4 regions of the Paenibacillus sp. JGP012 genome follow, and region 4 is predicted to be linked to each of the others. Evidence: riboswitches for the same ligand, from Rfam matches in the RefSeq annotation. Region 4 holds a riboswitch; each other region holds the start of a gene.
The links. A riboswitch is a leader RNA that binds a small molecule or an ion and turns the genes downstream of it on or off. The one in region 4 is predicted to bind cyclic di-AMP.
Positions count from the first base shown of each region.

Region 1: it holds a riboswitch for cyclic di-AMP, as region 4 does, so the genes downstream of both, HNR77_RS12880 (3D domain-containing protein) here and HNR77_RS24750 (resuscitation-promoting factor) in region 4, are expected to answer to the same signal.
Region 2: it holds a riboswitch for cyclic di-AMP, as region 4 does, so the genes downstream of both, HNR77_RS26800 (C40 family peptidase) here and HNR77_RS24750 (resuscitation-promoting factor) in region 4, are expected to answer to the same signal.
Region 3: it holds a riboswitch for cyclic di-AMP, as region 4 does, so the genes downstream of both, HNR77_RS27310 (hypothetical protein) here and HNR77_RS24750 (resuscitation-promoting factor) in region 4, are expected to answer to the same signal.

Region 1 covers NZ_JACHKG010000008.1:171,505-175,452, forward strand. Annotated here, with positions in the region: gene HNR77_RS12870 (ABC transporter substrate-binding protein/permease) at 1-629, shown strand, start outside; gene HNR77_RS12875 (amino acid ABC transporter ATP-binding protein) at 616-1,338, shown strand; cyclic di-AMP (ydaO/yuaA leader) riboswitch at 1,568-1,761, shown strand; gene HNR77_RS12880 (3D domain-containing protein) at 1,764-2,435, shown strand; gene HNR77_RS12885 (polysaccharide deacetylase family protein) at 2,549-3,355, opposite strand; gene lpdD (prenylated flavin chaperone LpdD) at 3,511-3,888, shown strand.
Region 2 covers NZ_JACHKG010000038.1:27,048-30,995, forward strand. Annotated here, with positions in the region: gene HNR77_RS26790 (M1 family metallopeptidase) at 1-979, shown strand, start outside; gene HNR77_RS26795 (hypothetical protein) at 989-1,834, shown strand; cyclic di-AMP (ydaO/yuaA leader) riboswitch at 2,102-2,239, shown strand; gene HNR77_RS26800 (C40 family peptidase) at 2,243-2,713, shown strand; gene HNR77_RS26805 (GNAT family N-acetyltransferase) at 3,075-3,581, shown strand; gene HNR77_RS26810 (c-type cytochrome) at 3,719-3,948, shown strand, end outside.
Region 3 covers NZ_JACHKG010000041.1:1,794-5,741, forward strand. Annotated here, with positions in the region: gene HNR77_RS27300 (Nramp family divalent metal transporter) at 1-786, shown strand, start outside; gene HNR77_RS27305 (HAD family hydrolase) at 963-1,694, opposite strand; gene HNR77_RS27310 (hypothetical protein) at 1,815-2,243, opposite strand; cyclic di-AMP (ydaO/yuaA leader) riboswitch at 2,361-2,536, opposite strand; gene HNR77_RS27315 (glutathione peroxidase) at 2,915-3,391, shown strand; tRNA gene HNR77_RS27320 (tRNA-Leu) at 3,597-3,679, opposite strand.
Region 4 covers NZ_JACHKG010000030.1:51,205-55,152, forward strand. Annotated here, with positions in the region: gene rnmV (ribonuclease M5) at 1-367, opposite strand, end outside; gene HNR77_RS24750 (resuscitation-promoting factor) at 523-1,704, opposite strand; cyclic di-AMP (ydaO/yuaA leader) riboswitch at 1,974-2,226, opposite strand; gene HNR77_RS24755 (TatD family hydrolase) at 2,468-3,235, opposite strand; gene HNR77_RS24760 (HD domain-containing protein) at 3,572-3,948, opposite strand, start outside.

The DNA of each region.
Region 1 (3,948 bases), on a different contig from region 4:
GCTTCTATGCAACAGGTATCGGTTATACGCTGCTGTTATCGGCATTGGGTGTATTGTTCGGGGTGATCATCGGTCTGATTATCTGTCTCTTCCGTCTTCATAATATGGCAGTATTGCGCTGGATCGGTACAGCTTATGTTGAAGTCATTCGGGGTACGCCAATGCTGGTGCAGCTCATGATTATTTATTATGGTGTTTCCTTGACTTTTGGCATTAATTTCTCGGCACTTCAAGCAGGTATTATGACACTTTCCATTAACAGTGGGGCGTATCTTGCGGAGATTTTCCGTGCAGGGATTCAAGGCGTGGACCGTGGTCAATTGGAGGCAGCCCGCTCACTTGGTATGGGCAGAGGCGCTGCGATGCGTTATATTATTTTGCCACAGGCCTTCAAAGCCGTGTTGCCGGCGATCGGTAACGAGTTTGTGACCATCATTAAAGAATCTTCCATTATCTCGGTCATCGGTATGGTGGATATTATGTATCAGGCAAGTGTAGTCAAAAACATTACGTACCAGGGAATGAATCCATTCCTTATTGCGGCAGCGATTTATTTTGTAATGACATTTATTTTGTCCAAGCTGCTGGGTCGATTGGAAAGGAAGTTGGGTGCAAGTGATAGACGTTAGACAATTACACAAATCTTATGGAAAAAATGATGTACTGAAGGGAATTGACGTATCCATCGCCAAAGGTGAGGTTGTTGTGGTAATCGGTCCTTCCGGTTCAGGGAAAAGTACGTTTCTGCGTTGTCTGAACCTGCTGGAGCAGCCAACCTCAGGCCAGATTGAATTCGAGGGTGTGTCGATCACCGACCCCAAGCACAATATCAACACAACTCGTGAAAAGATGGGCATGGTGTTCCAGCATTTTAATCTGTTCCCACATAAAACGGTGCTGCAAAACATCACAATTGCCCCGATTAAGGTGAAGAAACAATCGACGGAGGAGGCCAACAAAATCGCCGAGGATCTTCTAAAGACGGTCGGTTTGGCTGACAAAAAAGAGGTGTATCCCAATCAGCTGTCTGGTGGACAAAAGCAGCGGATTGCGATTGCAAGAGCACTGGCCATGCAGCCGCATGTAATGCTGTTTGATGAGCCTACATCAGCTCTGGACCCTGAGATGGTCGGAGAGGTGCTGGAAGTTATGAAACGACTGGCCGAAGGTGGCATGACGATGGTGATTGTTACACATGAGATGGGCTTTGCACGTGAGGTGGGTGACCGCATCCTGTTCATGGACGGCGGAGTTATTGTTGAAGAAGGTACACCTGATGAGGTGTTTGGCGCTCCCAAGCATCCACGGACCCGTGATTTTCTTGCAAAAGTTCTCTGATTGATTTTTATATTCCATTCGAATCAAAGCGTTATCGACCTGATGTGTCGGTAACGCTTTTTTAAATTTTCGATCAAGAAATGTAACGTTTCTGTTACCTGGACGCTAATGAAAATACTGTGGGAAGGGCTATAAAACAGTAAATTTCTTATGAAAAGCAGACTAGATCAGGCTGGTGAATCGCAAAATGGTAACATTTACTACAGCTCATGGTTACAAAATTGTGATATATTGAATGCGGCCGAAATTTCCGGAGAGGAAATGCGGGGGATGTAACAATGCAGTTGTCCTGTCATATGGACAGCACACTGCTAGGGGTGAATTAGGAATACATAATGCATCAGCATGTTCAGTACAGCCTATAGGGTGGGTTCCTCCATCCGAATCCGACAACTAACTTCGCAGGCATAATGAGGAGGAAGACCATGTTTAACCACAAACGCATATCAAAAGCAGCCATTGCACTACTGACATCCGTATTATTGATTCAAGCTGTTCCCGCTCACGCAGAATCTGTACATGTCGCTAAAGAGGGAGATACGTTCTTTACGTTATCGAAGCAGTATGGCGTTTCCACAGACAAATTAATGAATGCCAATAAAAATATTTCACCCTATAACATCTATGGTGGTTTGAAAATTACGATTCCAGGGCAGGAAAATAAAGCAGGAGCGGCACCAGCACAGATGAAAGCTCAAGAAAATACGGTTAAAGCCGCAAGTCTGGATGTGAATGCCGAGAATAAAGTTGTACAAGCCTGGGGTAAAACCTTTGATTACAGCAAAACCATCAATGTGAAGGCTACAGCATACTCCGCGGATGCTTCTGAAAATGGAGGATGGGGTGCTGTCGATTATTTCGGCAATCCACTGGAGCTTGGAACCATTGCGGTAGATCCGAAGGTCATTCCTTTTGGCACAAAAGTACTGGTAACGGGTCATTCACATCCGGGGCTGCCAAAGCAAGCTTTCGTAGCTACGGCACTCGATGCAGGAAGTGCTATTAAAGGCAATCGCATTGATATTTTCATTCCGGGCAGCAAGCAGTTTGTAAATACTTTTGGTTTTCAGGATGTTGAGCTTTACATTTTAAAATAGCTGCTTGCATCGGACTTGAATAACGAACAGATACAGGGTGTTCTCAGGTGTTATCATGATATGTTGTCATGTTAACGCCAAGGAACACCCTGTTTATTTGCAGTCAGCTATATTTACTGCTTTTCCTTAGATAGCTTCAGCATTTCATCCAAAGTAACGAGATCATATCCTCGATTCCGCAGTTCCTCGATCACTTCAGGCAAAGCTTCAACGGTACCATTCAGATTGGACCCTGTGCCTCCACCGGCATGCTGCAGTACGATGGAGCCGGGTCTGACCGCAGAAAGAATGTTGTGTTTCACTTGCTCTTTCGGAAGGCCCTTCCAATCCAGAGAATCAACATTCCAGTTGACGATGCTGTAACGCTGCTTTCGAGCCCAGCGAAGCTGTTCCTCGTTAATATCCCCATATGGGGGACGAATCATTTTCGGCGTGTATCCGGTCAGACGCTGGATGATGTCTCCAGTATGTAAAATTTGCCTGCGGAAAGCGGTCATGGATAACTTGCTGAATTCGGGATGATTATAGCTGTGGTTGCCTATAACATGCCCTTCCTTCACCATACGTTTCACCAGATCTGGATGTTTCTCGGCCCGGCTGCCTACAACAAAAAATGTTGCGCGCACCTTGTATTTTTTTAATACATCCAGCACCTGACCGGTAAATCGCGGATCGGGAACATCATCAAAAGTAAGCGCAACCTGCTTGGTGGATGGACCGTTTGTTTTGAAGGTGTCCGCATATTTCTGCCGCAGTTGTCCCAAGGTCAGCTGCTCTTCTCCGGTATCCGAAGTGGATGCAGGGGTATGTGACTGTTTCTCAGTGTTTTCTGTTGGCATGTAAGCATGAGCTGGGGAAAGCTGCAAAGCTCCAAAACTCATAAACGTAATAAACACAAGAATGATGAGGCGTAAACGCATATGTGACGGCCTCCTTTTTCAAAAATGACGTTCTCTATGGTATGCCCTGTGACAGGGGCTTTTATGCGTGTGTGAGAAGTCTCATTGCACAGTAGATGTATTGAAAGTCATAATTCCACCATATATCACATATAGAGAAGGACAGGTGGAGTGGGATGAATACATATGATTTGAAATCCATTCGATTAGAGGTTATTGAAGCCGGAGTGGACAAAGTATTTCTGGTTACTGGAGGGAAAGCTCATATTGGGGCTGTATCGACCTTCTATGTGGAGCAGGAGCGCGTAAGCGGCACGACGGTGCATATCCCGGGTCATAAGGAGCAGGAGCTATGTGAGCGGCTTGCCCGAAAGGCAGCTCTTCAATTAAAGGTAACCGTTACGGTAATTATGGGCATTCATTTTGACAGCATCACACGCATGCAAATCGACGAAATCGTGCACACTGCAGAGAGGCTTATGGACGAACATCTGAGCAGGATGCCGGAGCAAACGGAGCTGTCCGAGGAATTGCAGGAAGAGCAGCCGAACTAACAAACGAATATAAATAGGATGTAGAAATTGCTTCTGGTAACCAGGCTTTCATCTTGTTTT
Region 2 (3,948 bases), on a different contig from region 4:
TCTCTTTGCCGCCAAGGCGGCATTGTCCAATTACAGCAAGTGGTTCGGTCCCTATCCGTATGCCACCTTGTCCATCGTTGTCCCGCCCAAAGCGGCAAACGGCGCAGGCGGGATGGAGTATCCGACCTTGATTACAGCCTTTGGCGCGGATGATTCAACACCGGGTTATGATCTGGAGCGCACGGTTGTACATGAAATCGGGCATCAATACTTCTATGGCATGGTTGCGAGCAATGAATTCGAAGAGGCCTGGCTGGACGAAGGCTTCACTTCGTACGCAGAAGACAAGTTGATGGAGCAAGAATACGGGCTGATTCCGAACCTGCCTGTACAATCGGGGTTGATCACTTCTCCCGCTCCCTTAACGCAGCCTTCCTGGCAATTCGACTCCCAGAATCAATACGCTTCCAACGTCTATACCCGAGGCAAGCTTGTGCTGCTTGGTATTGAACAGCAAGTCGGAACCAAAAAAATGGAACGCATCCTCTCCACCTATGTCAAAAAATATCGTTTTAAACATCCTTCAACAGCTGATTTCCAAAAGGTAGTCGAGCAAGTCACTGCCACCTCTTGGGCAGATTACTTTGACCAATACATCTATAACAACGGCATGGCTGACTTCGCCGTGGAGAGAATTCAGGTGGCCCCTCTTCAGAAAGACGGCAAGACACTGTATGAGTCGGCAGTCACTATCGCCAAAAAAGGCAGTGATTATCCAGACATCCCGATTCGAATCACCTTTGAAGACGGTCATACCCTAACCAAGCAGTGGGACGGCAAGGAGGAACGTATCACCTATAAGCTTACGTATACCTATCCTGTCAGCTGGGCGATGACTGACCCTTTGTACGACATCGTGCTGGAGAATCGACACATGAACAATTTTTTGAGAGCCGGACTGGACGAGAAAACCAAATCCCGCTGGAGCATGAGCGCTGCGAAATTCATTGAAGTTATATTCGGAGGTCTGTCATGGTGAGGTGGAGAGATGAAAGGTAAAATTCGTGAAGGCTGGTTTCTCGTCCGTCAGCATATGTTCATTGCCGCGCTTCTATTTATCTATCAGCTCATATGGGGTTACTTTATTTACCGGCTGATTCAATCAGCGATGGTTCCTCTCCTGCTGCGTTATCCTACAGAGGATGCGGGGGAACTGAGCACACTTTTGTTCAAAATGGAGAGTCAGTTGAGCCTGTCCGGCCCCGAGGTTCAGCGCTATCTGTGGATTCTGGGCGGTATGCTGCTGCTTCGCATGCTGGTCAGTCCCCTCTTCCAGGCTGGTTTGCTCTATTCCCTGCAGCATTTTAATGCATCAGAAGAACGAATTCCTTTTATCCGTGGCATTAAACAGTTATGGAAACCGATGCTGCTCCTGCACACCGTACGTACGTTGCTGTTATTTCTTCCGGCATACTGGCTCATACCGAAGCTGTATTCCATACTAATGGACAGCTTTCATTCTCTTCATTTACTTCTGCCAGCACTTCCTTATGCAGCGGGGTGGATCATCTATGGCTGGATTGTACATCATACGATGCTCTATATGCAGTTTGGCGCTTCGGCTCCGGAAGGGGAGGGCGGTATTCATGGAACGTTCAAGGGCCTATGGGTTGCTGTACGCCGCACCTTAACGATTATCGGGATTGCACTGATGCTGGGACTCATTCATCTACTCATCTTTGGTGCATTCACATCGGCGTCATGGTTCCTGACCGGTCTTACCGGGCTGATCCTGCAGCAGTCTTATCCACTTGCCCGCAGCCTGCTCAGCTTATGGAAAGTATGTACCCACTTCCGCGTATGGCAGTCCACATTTTCCAAGGATGAACGATAAACCGTTTACAAAATGAAAAATTGTTACCATCTCATGTTAAACTACTCATGCTTTATTTCGTATAAATACGCAAACCTCGACCTTTCCCCGTCAAAGGTCGAGGTTTTTTTTGCTAATTTTACTGCTAAACGTTGCCAAAGCCCCACTCCTCTGGTACAATAAGCGCAGTGAGTTTTTAGTAACAACTTTGTAATCTTTAAATCCTTATTTGTAACAACTTAAAATTAAATCCTTAAAATTAAATTATCGTTCGTTTTTTCAGGTGCATAACTAGCATAGCCAAATTCCTGGCACCTGGGAAGCGGGGGAACCAGTTATGGGTGAATTGATCTTGATACAGAGGGATCATAGGGGACCTTCAACCGAATCCTTAAGCTAACCTCGCAGGCGTTGGAAGGGGTATATCACTTGTTTAAGAAGAAATTGACCGCAGCAGTACTTAGCCTCACATTTGCATTATCACTTGGTGCAGGCAGCGCATTTGCAGATTCTAAGATGGATAAAGTTATTGATTCAGCAATGGGAACTACATACAAAAGCGGAGGCACAACGCTTGACGGTTTTGACTGCTCCGGATTTACACGGTATGTATTCGACAAACTAGGTATTGATTTGGCTCGCCAATCCAGCTCTCAATATGACATGGGTGATTCCGTATCCCGCATGGAGATGAGACCTGGTGATCTGGTATTCTTCAACACAACAGGTAAAGGCGTATCTCACGTAGGTATTTTCGTAGGGAATGGTAAATTTGCACATTCTTCTTCTTCTAAAGGTGTAACCATCAGCTCTTTAAGTGAAAATTACTGGGCTAACCGTTACATTGGCGCTAAACGGATTATGAGCACGGACGCATATGAGTCACTGGCCCTCGAATAGGGACAAGCTGTAATCAACATGATGCTGGAATCATGAACTATACTGGAACGAAATACGAAACAACCAATCGAACCGCCCGGTACATTCTCCACAGGAATGTATCCGGCGGTTTTTTTGTGCTTCCTGATCCTGTGTGGTAGCTGATGCAGCAACTCATGTGCGCTCTTGAACCAACACATTCATTTTATTTCGTCTGTCCGTGCCCTTATGATGTTTTTACCCATCCCGTTATAATATAAACGGAATGAGTCTGACTTTTGTTTCACTTTTTTTTGGTCTGAACGTGAGTCTTGTCAAATGAAGCGCTCTTTTGTAGAGTGAACAGAGAATGAGTAACAACGGAAGGAGTGTGCATTGTTATATGAATGGAACCCCTGTGGCGTTTCATGTCGTACCTATGGAGGAGACACACGCAGAACTTATATGTGGATGGCAATACGATCCGCCTTACAATATTTACAGCTGGCTTCCCTGGGAGCAGATGAAAGCGTTGGAAGTCGAATTTGGAGATGCACAACTTCGTCAGGAGCAGTATGCCATCGTTCTGGATGAACAAGAGCAGGTCTGTGGATTCACGCAATTTTTCCCTCTCCAGGGCGTGACACGTATCGGCCTCGGCATGCATCCTGAGAAGTGCGGTCAAGGTCTAGGGAGCGCTTTTGTCGCTGCAATAGTACAGGAAGCTATACGCCGGAATCCGTCCAATGAGATCGATCTTGAAGTGCTAACCTGGAACAATCGTGCCATCCGTGTTTATCAGAAGAGCGGCTTTGTCATCCATGATACATATGAACGTCAAACACCAAGTGGTCTAAAGCCCTTTCACTGCATGGTATATGAGGGTCCGAGGACGCAAATGAATAACTAAAATCGTTTCAATTTATCTCTCTTTTGTGATTCGTTCAAAAAATTACCACAAAATGCTATGATGTATCGACAGCTTCCGTTATAATGATAGGGATAGTTTGGGTTAGATGATCTTACATTCTGGAGGGGACATAAGGGATGCACAAATGGATCATGAGCGGGGTATTTTTTGCAGCATGTGCTTTAGCTATTGTTTTAATGTTTACGCTTCCAGGTAAAGAGGAAGTGGCTCAAGAAGCCAAGCCCACCATGCCTGAAGTCACTATGGACGCTGGACAGGCCGAGACACTGGTGAAAGCCAACTGTATTTCCTGTCATGGTGACCAGCTTCAAGGTGGCGTAGGCCCGGCTCTTGCAAACATTGGCAG
Region 3 (3,948 bases), on a different contig from region 4:
GCGCTCTGTTTCGGGATCGACCTCTTTCTGGCTAAACCGGACATGGGCGGTGTACTGCACGGATTCGTACCCAGCAGTGAGCTTTTGCAGAACCCGGCTATGCTCTACATTGCCATCGGCATCATTGGTGCTACGGTCATGCCGCATAACCTGTATCTGCATTCTTCCATCGTACAGACCCGCCAGATCGAGCAGACAGCTCAGGGGAAAAGAGAAGCGATTCGTTACACCACGATGGATTCAACTATCGCGCTGACGCTGGCCCTGTTCATTAATGCAGCCATCCTGATTGTATCTGCGGCAGTATTCCACAGCGCAGGCATGACCCAGGTTGCCGAGATTTCAGATGCATATCATCTGCTGACTCCGCTGCTCGGCACGACCGTTGCCAGCATCCTGTTTGGCGTCGCTTTGCTCGCATCAGGTCAGAACTCTACCCTCACAGGTACGCTTGCTGGACAGATCGTCATGGAGGGGTTTCTGAATATTCGTATTCCGGCCTGGCTGCGTCGTCTCGTCACACGGCTGATCGCAATCATTCCGGCCGTCATTGTGACCGCCATCGCGGGCGAACACGGGACAGAGGAACTGCTGATTCTGAGTCAGGTTATATTGTCCCTGCAGCTGCCGTTTGCCGTTATCCCGCTGGTGATGTTCACAAGTGACAAAAAAAGCATGGGGCCATTTGTTAATAAACTCTGGCTAAAGATCGTTTCCTGGATTATCGCTGCGATCATTGTAGTGCTGAACGTGTACCTGATTATCCAGACCATTATGCTGTTCTAAAGTTTATTATCGTCTCTCAAATAATAAAGGCTGATGCGCTGCGGTTTTATCCTACCGGGTGCATCAGCCTCTTATGTGTCTTTTTTATCATACAGCCTCAGTCGTATCTTTATATCTAACCTATATCTAATCTAACCCTAAACTAACCTGACCTGTTCTAACCCGCACTCACCTACTCACTTGGAACTATTCTCATCCGAAGATGCATCTGGCATGAGCAGCGGCAACAGTTCATCCAATGATTTAACCGTCCAGTCTGCACGCTCATGCTCTGACTGCACCGGCTGAAACCTTCCATATCCCTGGAGAATACGAATGGTATGCAAGCCCAGACTGCGAGCCGGAACGATATCATTGTCAATCCGATCTCCAATCATCACCGCTTCCTCCGGGGCACAACCAGCCTGTTTCAGGGCAACCGCATACAATTCCGGGTCGGGCTTGGACACTCCTTCTTCTGCCGAGCAGGCCAGTACATGAACATATTTTCGAAGTCCATAACTCTCCAGCCGCATTTCAGTCCCCGGGCTCTGATTCGCAATAATGCCTATGTGATAGTGCTGCGACAGCTGCTTGAGCACCTTGGCTGCAGAAGGAAATGGCCGCTCCAGCTCTTTGTGGAATTTCAGCTTGTCCTGAATCTGCTTGCGGTGACCTTCATCCTGAATGTATGTCCGCATAGCTACCTTCATAGGCCATTGTTCGTAGTTCTGGTAACATTGCTCAAACAGCTCCCGTACATCCTCAATCTTTACAGGATAGCCGTAAGCATTCGCCTCACGCACAAACTGCCCGATAATATCGTCAACAGGCTCCCATTCATCCACCAGCGTATCCCCTACATCAAAAAACAACCACTTCAACCCGGCAATATCCGGCAAGCCAATTCCTCCTTGTACGCCGCTCAATGAAGATCCCGTGCGCGCATGCTGTATCCATAAAAAAAGAAGACCCACGACAAGCATGAGTCTCCTCAGATTCCGTTAGTCCATACCTGCAATTATAACAGGCACCTTACACAGGATCAATCATAAGCTGCTTGCTTCAGCTTCGAGTTTATTGCAACTATTAAGCAAGAATCCAACTTCTCCATTTAACGAATACACAATTTTGTCCGCACCCATACCTCGATAAATGCCTTTTGGATGACTTTGCTCCGTTATCACACACAGAGACTTGGATGTCCAGGAGCGAACAATCTGCAGGTAACGGCAAGTCAGGTTCAGACTGTTCTCAAAAATAAATACGTTGCCTACGCTCGTCTGCGGCAAAAACCATTTTTGAGCTGCTGCTGTATTCATACGAATCACATGCTCTACTCCGATCCGGCGGAGCTTACGCTCCTCACCCGCACTGTTTGTCAGAACGGCAAAAGGCATTTTTTTGTACATCAGCAGCTTCACAAATTTACGTCCAGCTTCATTCGGAGCGGTTACTAAAATCATCTCTGTATCCATCATTCGTTCCTCCCTTGGCGTGAAAAGACAACAAAAAAGAAGCGTGGGGACCAAGGCCTCCGAAACGCTTCTTAAATAATCCATGGAGAAAACGCCATGGACCAGCGTGCGGTTTGTTGCCTCTCCCTTTAACGCTTACGAGGTTAGCTGACGGATTCGGGCGCGAGAGTCGCCCTATTTCCGGCTGTCACCGGAAAATTCACCCCATGGATGTCTGCTGCTGTAATGCAGCACATCCTGTTGGTTCCCCCGTTTTCCACCCACGATGAATGGAAACTCAGCGATTGAAACATCGTTCGTAAATCTTGCATGTAAGACCGATCGATATCATCGTCTGTTTCGTTTTTCAGGTACAATATAATTAAAATTCAAATTACGCTTTGAATCATACACCCGTGCCATGATCATGTAAAGTCCGGGCAGATCACCGAATCGTCAGAATTCCGGCAATAAGCTTCAATAATAACGCTTACAATGAGCTTATACGCTATCCAACTCTTCCAAGCTGTCTAATTCTCGCCCGCACAAAAATTGTTCAAGCGAATTGCATTCCTTCTATGAATAAAGTCGAGCCGATGAGGATAATAGTGTTCTCTGTAAATTGATTTTGCATTATTTAATTGCATAAAATATAATAAACATATCAATATAATATGCTGGAGGCGATCCCCATGTCAGTCTATGATTACAAAGTAAATACTCTTCGCGGACAAGAGATTGAAATGTCCCAATATCGCGGTAAAGTGTTGTTAATTGTAAATACCGCAAGCCAGTGCGGCCTCACTCCTCAATTCAAGGGCCTGCAGGAGCTGCAGGACCAATTCCAGGATGCTCCTTTCGAGGTCCTTGGATTTCCCAGCAACCAGTTTGCCCAGGAGAAGGGATCCTCTGATGACATCGCTGAGTTCTGTCAGATGAACTATGGCGTAAGCTTCCCTATGTTTGAGAAGATTGACGTTAACGGTGCCAGTGCTCACCCGCTATTCCAGCATATTACGAAGGAAGCGCCAGGTCTGCTCGGCTCCAAGGCCATCAAATGGAACTTCACAAAATTCCTTGTCGATCAGGAAGGGAACGTTGTGAAGCGTTATGCTCCCCAGACTACACCCGATAAAATTGTAGAGGATATTCAGAAATTATTGAAATAAATAACACACATTTCTACACTTTGAAAAAAGCTGCCCCAAACCACAGAGCCTCGGTTCTGCTCGGTTTACAGGGTGGCTTTTTTACGCAGCTAATGAAACTTATCTCCGACTGTTGTCGCCCTTTAGCTGTTATTTATGCAGGATCAAAAGACAAAAAAAGAAGCCTCCCGTACAGGGAAGCTTCCTTCAATAACGCTTCATATGATGCGGTCGAGAGGACTCGAACCTCCACGGGCGTACGCCCACTACCCCCTCAAGATAGCGTGTCTGCCATTCCACCACGACCGCATGTCGTAAATTATCGGCAACAGAATTGATTATACCGGAATGTTATCTAAATGTAAAGCATTTATTTGAATACGCCAAAAATCAGTCATATTTCCCCGAATGTGCGCATATCCTGAATCTGATTCCGAAAAAATGCCAAGGCCGCAGTGGAACCAGAATGAATTTCTTGCAGCATCGTATTTTCAAATATTATTTCTAAAGGAGAATAAGATAATTGTTATATTATATAACATGAAAAATAACAAATAACGAAATTTAAGCTATTTTTC
Region 4 (3,948 bases):
GATCTTCCCAGTCAATGAGAGGAGGTGCACCCTCATAGGAGGTATGTACACGTGCCAGTGCATGACGAATGGCTTCTGGAGAAGCATTCTCTACCCCGATATCGCCTTTGCGCGTTGCATCTGCCTCCGGAATAAATGCATGCTTGCAGCCAGGAATTTTATTCGCAATAATTTTGCGGATTCGCTCTCCGGCATGATCGGGATCGGTCAGGATAATCACACCTCGTCTCTCCTGAGCAAGTGCGATTCGCTTCAGCACACGCTGATTAATTGCAGAACCTCCTGTTTCAATGGTGTCCGCTTCAACCGCCCGGCGAATGGCTACCGTATCGTCACGGCCCTCCACCACAATCACTTCTTTTATCATGTTCCTTTTCTTCCTTTCTAACGCAAAAAGAAGAGGAATATCCTCTTCTCTGCCAAACGGCGGAGGAGACTGAATTCAGACCCCTCCGCCGCATATTCCGCATGAATCATTCATGCAACTATTTTATAGCATTCCCATATCAAAGTAAAACGATTTTAGTTCGCTTCCGGCTTCACCGGTCCAATCACGTAGACCGTTTTGCCTTTTTTACGTCCGAAATTCAGGGCATGCTTCACACTGTCGTAGTAAACGTCAATTTTATTACCTTTAATCGCACCGCCTGTATCTTCCGCACGACGGAAGCCAAGGCCCTCGATGTATACCCACCAGCCAATAGGAATGACTTTAGGATCAACCGCGATGGTGCGCCCCTCTGTTACACGAGTACCAGAAGCCGTTTTCGTACCAATACCTGGCTCTTCGGCAGAGTAGGCAGTCATGGATACATTTTTCAACACTTTGGAATATTTAAAAGAAGTCCCGGCGACCGTAATCACCTTGCTGCCCGAGGCAGATGTTTTCGTCGAGTTCGTTGTTGTTGCTTTGCTGCTTGAGGTTTTGGCCGATACCAGTTGAACCTCAGGTTCTTTCACTACTGGCTTGGCTTTCGTACCTACCGCGATGACCTTATCTACGCGATTATTCGCGATCGTTTTGCCCACCATTTTTTTGGAGACGAGTTCCCCATCTTGAAATACCTTTTCGATATGCTGCACCAGTGTGCCTTCTTTACCGTTTACAACAACACGGTTATCCCCTTTGAACAAACTAGGATCTGCCGTTTTTACAACCTTGTACGCAATCGGTTGCTTCACATCCACAGTATGCTTTGTTACACGCACTACACGAATCTTCATATCCGCTTTAATTGCGGTTCCGAGCGCTGGGTACACTTTATCATGATTTGCAACTTCAATACCTGATTGCTGAATTACATCTTGTACCGATGAATCGGTTGTATACAGAGTCTTGGTGTCTCCGTCTGCCGTAATTTTTACTGGAACGGCCCGCTCGATAACGATTCGGTCTCCATCTGCAAGCGCCCCGTTCATGGGCATGGATACCTTGTCGTGAGGGCTGACTGTGATTGACTGCTCCTCCAACATTTCGTGAAGCATTCCTGTACGAGTCTCTACCACTTGAGCTTTGCCGTCAATAACCAGCGAAATTTGCTTCCCGGCCTGACCGTAAACGACTAACAAGATCATGATTGCAAGCGCAATTGAGAATATCGCGATCAGTGCCATTTGACGCAAGTTCTCATGCTTCCACCGCAACGCGAAAGACTTACTGGATGATCGTGACTCATGGGTCTCTTCTGGTTGGAATGTGCCCACTTCTCCGTCCTCCTTCATAGCCTCGCCGTCTAAAGTAATGCATGATGTATGTGACGCGACTATACCAAATTTTCCTACAGAACACAGATCAGAGGTAATGACCGGTTCTGCACCATGAACCCCTCTTCGCAACATGATGTCATCTCCAGAAAGCTTGCCGTAAGATGACGTTATTTCTTTTATTCAAAACAAAAAAAGCCAAAGAAAGAGTGTTAAGAGACTCTTTCGTGGCTTCCGAATGATTTGAATATCGGAAATTCATGCACGAGGTTGCCTCTCTTTTTCCGCTTGCGAGGTTAGCTGTCGGGTTCGGGCGAAAGAGAGCCGCCCTATCTTAGGTCACCCGCTCATGGCGGACGCCCTTGAATTCACCCCGAGACCCAAAGAAGAAATCAAATACGGCTTCCAGATTCATTCGCTGCTTTTGGGTCAGCGAACGATGCGCATCGGCTGCAATCACCGATGTTTAAGCCCTATTGGTTCCCCCGCTCTCCGGTAACGGAGACTCAGCGAGATTGATTCATGAAAGTATTGTTGTCTTATCGGAAAGTGTCCCTTTGTTCATCCCCCGAACATCTGTCCAATTTTCCGCACAACAATTCACTGAAAAGATGATATCCTGTTTTGATGCATGTTGTAAAGCATGGATCAAGTACGTTTTTCTAAATATTTGGTTAAAATATTGTAATATTCTTCAATTATTCGAATCAAAGAGCAGATTACCTCTCTATAACTCCCTATTTCACCTGATTTACTCCATTTCTTATCGAATTCCAAATCGTTCCATGGCATTTTTGGTTGTTATTGCAGCAATTTCCTCAACCGAAATGCCTTTAATTTCCGCAGCTGCCTCGGCAACCAGACGAACATGCGCTGTTTCATTTCGTTTTCCACGATAAGGATGGGGTGTAAGATATGGGGAGTCCGTTTCCAGGAAAAATCGATCCATCGGAACCTTCGCAAGCACCTCTTTGGGCTGCTTCGCATTTTTGAAAGTGACCGGCCCGCCGAAGGATAAGTGGAACCCTAAATCCAGACACATTTTCGCTGTTTCCCAGCTGCCTGAAAACGAATGCATGACTCCGCCAACTTCACCAGCCTTTTCTTCACGCAAAATACGAACAATATCCTCATGAGCATCCCGATTATGAATAACAATAGGCATATTCAACTCACGTGCTAATGCAATCTGTTGTCGTAATACGCGGTGCTGTACGTCCTTTGGTGAAGTGTCCCAATGATAATCCAAACCGATCTCGCCAATGGCTACCACCTTTTCATGCTTGCACAATGATGCAATCCATTCCAGGTCACCCTCCTGCATCGTAATCGCATCCACCGGATGCCATCCTACCGCCGCATAGATAAAATCGTACGTTTCCGCCAGCTTCATCGTTGTCGGGATCGTCTCCCGATTGAAGCCAACATTGATCATACGTGTAACGCCTGCATCTACAGCCCGCTGGATCATGTCCTCCCGGTCTTCGTCGAATTGTGGCGCATCGAGGTGTGTATGTGTGTCGAATAACATGCTGATTATTTCTCCCTTCATGTCGAAATACAAATCCAAATTATTTCTGTATCAGACTCTCAAAATTTTTTTTCTTAACCAATTGATTGGGACAACTCATTATTTCTTTATTTTCATTTTGAACACTTCAGCAACTATATATAGAAGAAAAATAAAAAGTCAAATCAATATGTTGCATCTAAACTACATCTGGAAGGGAACATTTCCTCTCTTCAATTACAAAATTATGTCGATCTACATTTACTCCCCATTAAAGCAGATTAATGTATCATGTAAAATAGCTCTCTTAGAAAGTCTTTCGATATCGAAATGTTCACCCTGCTGCATCACTCGGAATTACAGAAAATAGGGGCGTATATGGGACGGCAATTCATGCAAAATGGCATCCACCTTGTTTTGCGGGTAGTACAGGTGATGTTTCCCCAGATGAAGACCGCTGATTGAACGCACAATATCGGAGACCTCTGACAATTCAATGAGTTTGTCCTGCCGATCCAGCAGAAGAATCTGTTTATCAGTAGATTGATCTGGACGAAACACATCATATGGATTATCCGTAGGAAAATCAATTTCAAGATCATATTCGGGATTCAGTCCTACGTGAACAAATGCCTCCCGAATCTCTTCAATGATGTTCAAGTCGATCTGTTCAAGCTCCACATATTTATACAACTTGCGATCCATAAAACGCTCGCACAGCTCGCTCAGAACAG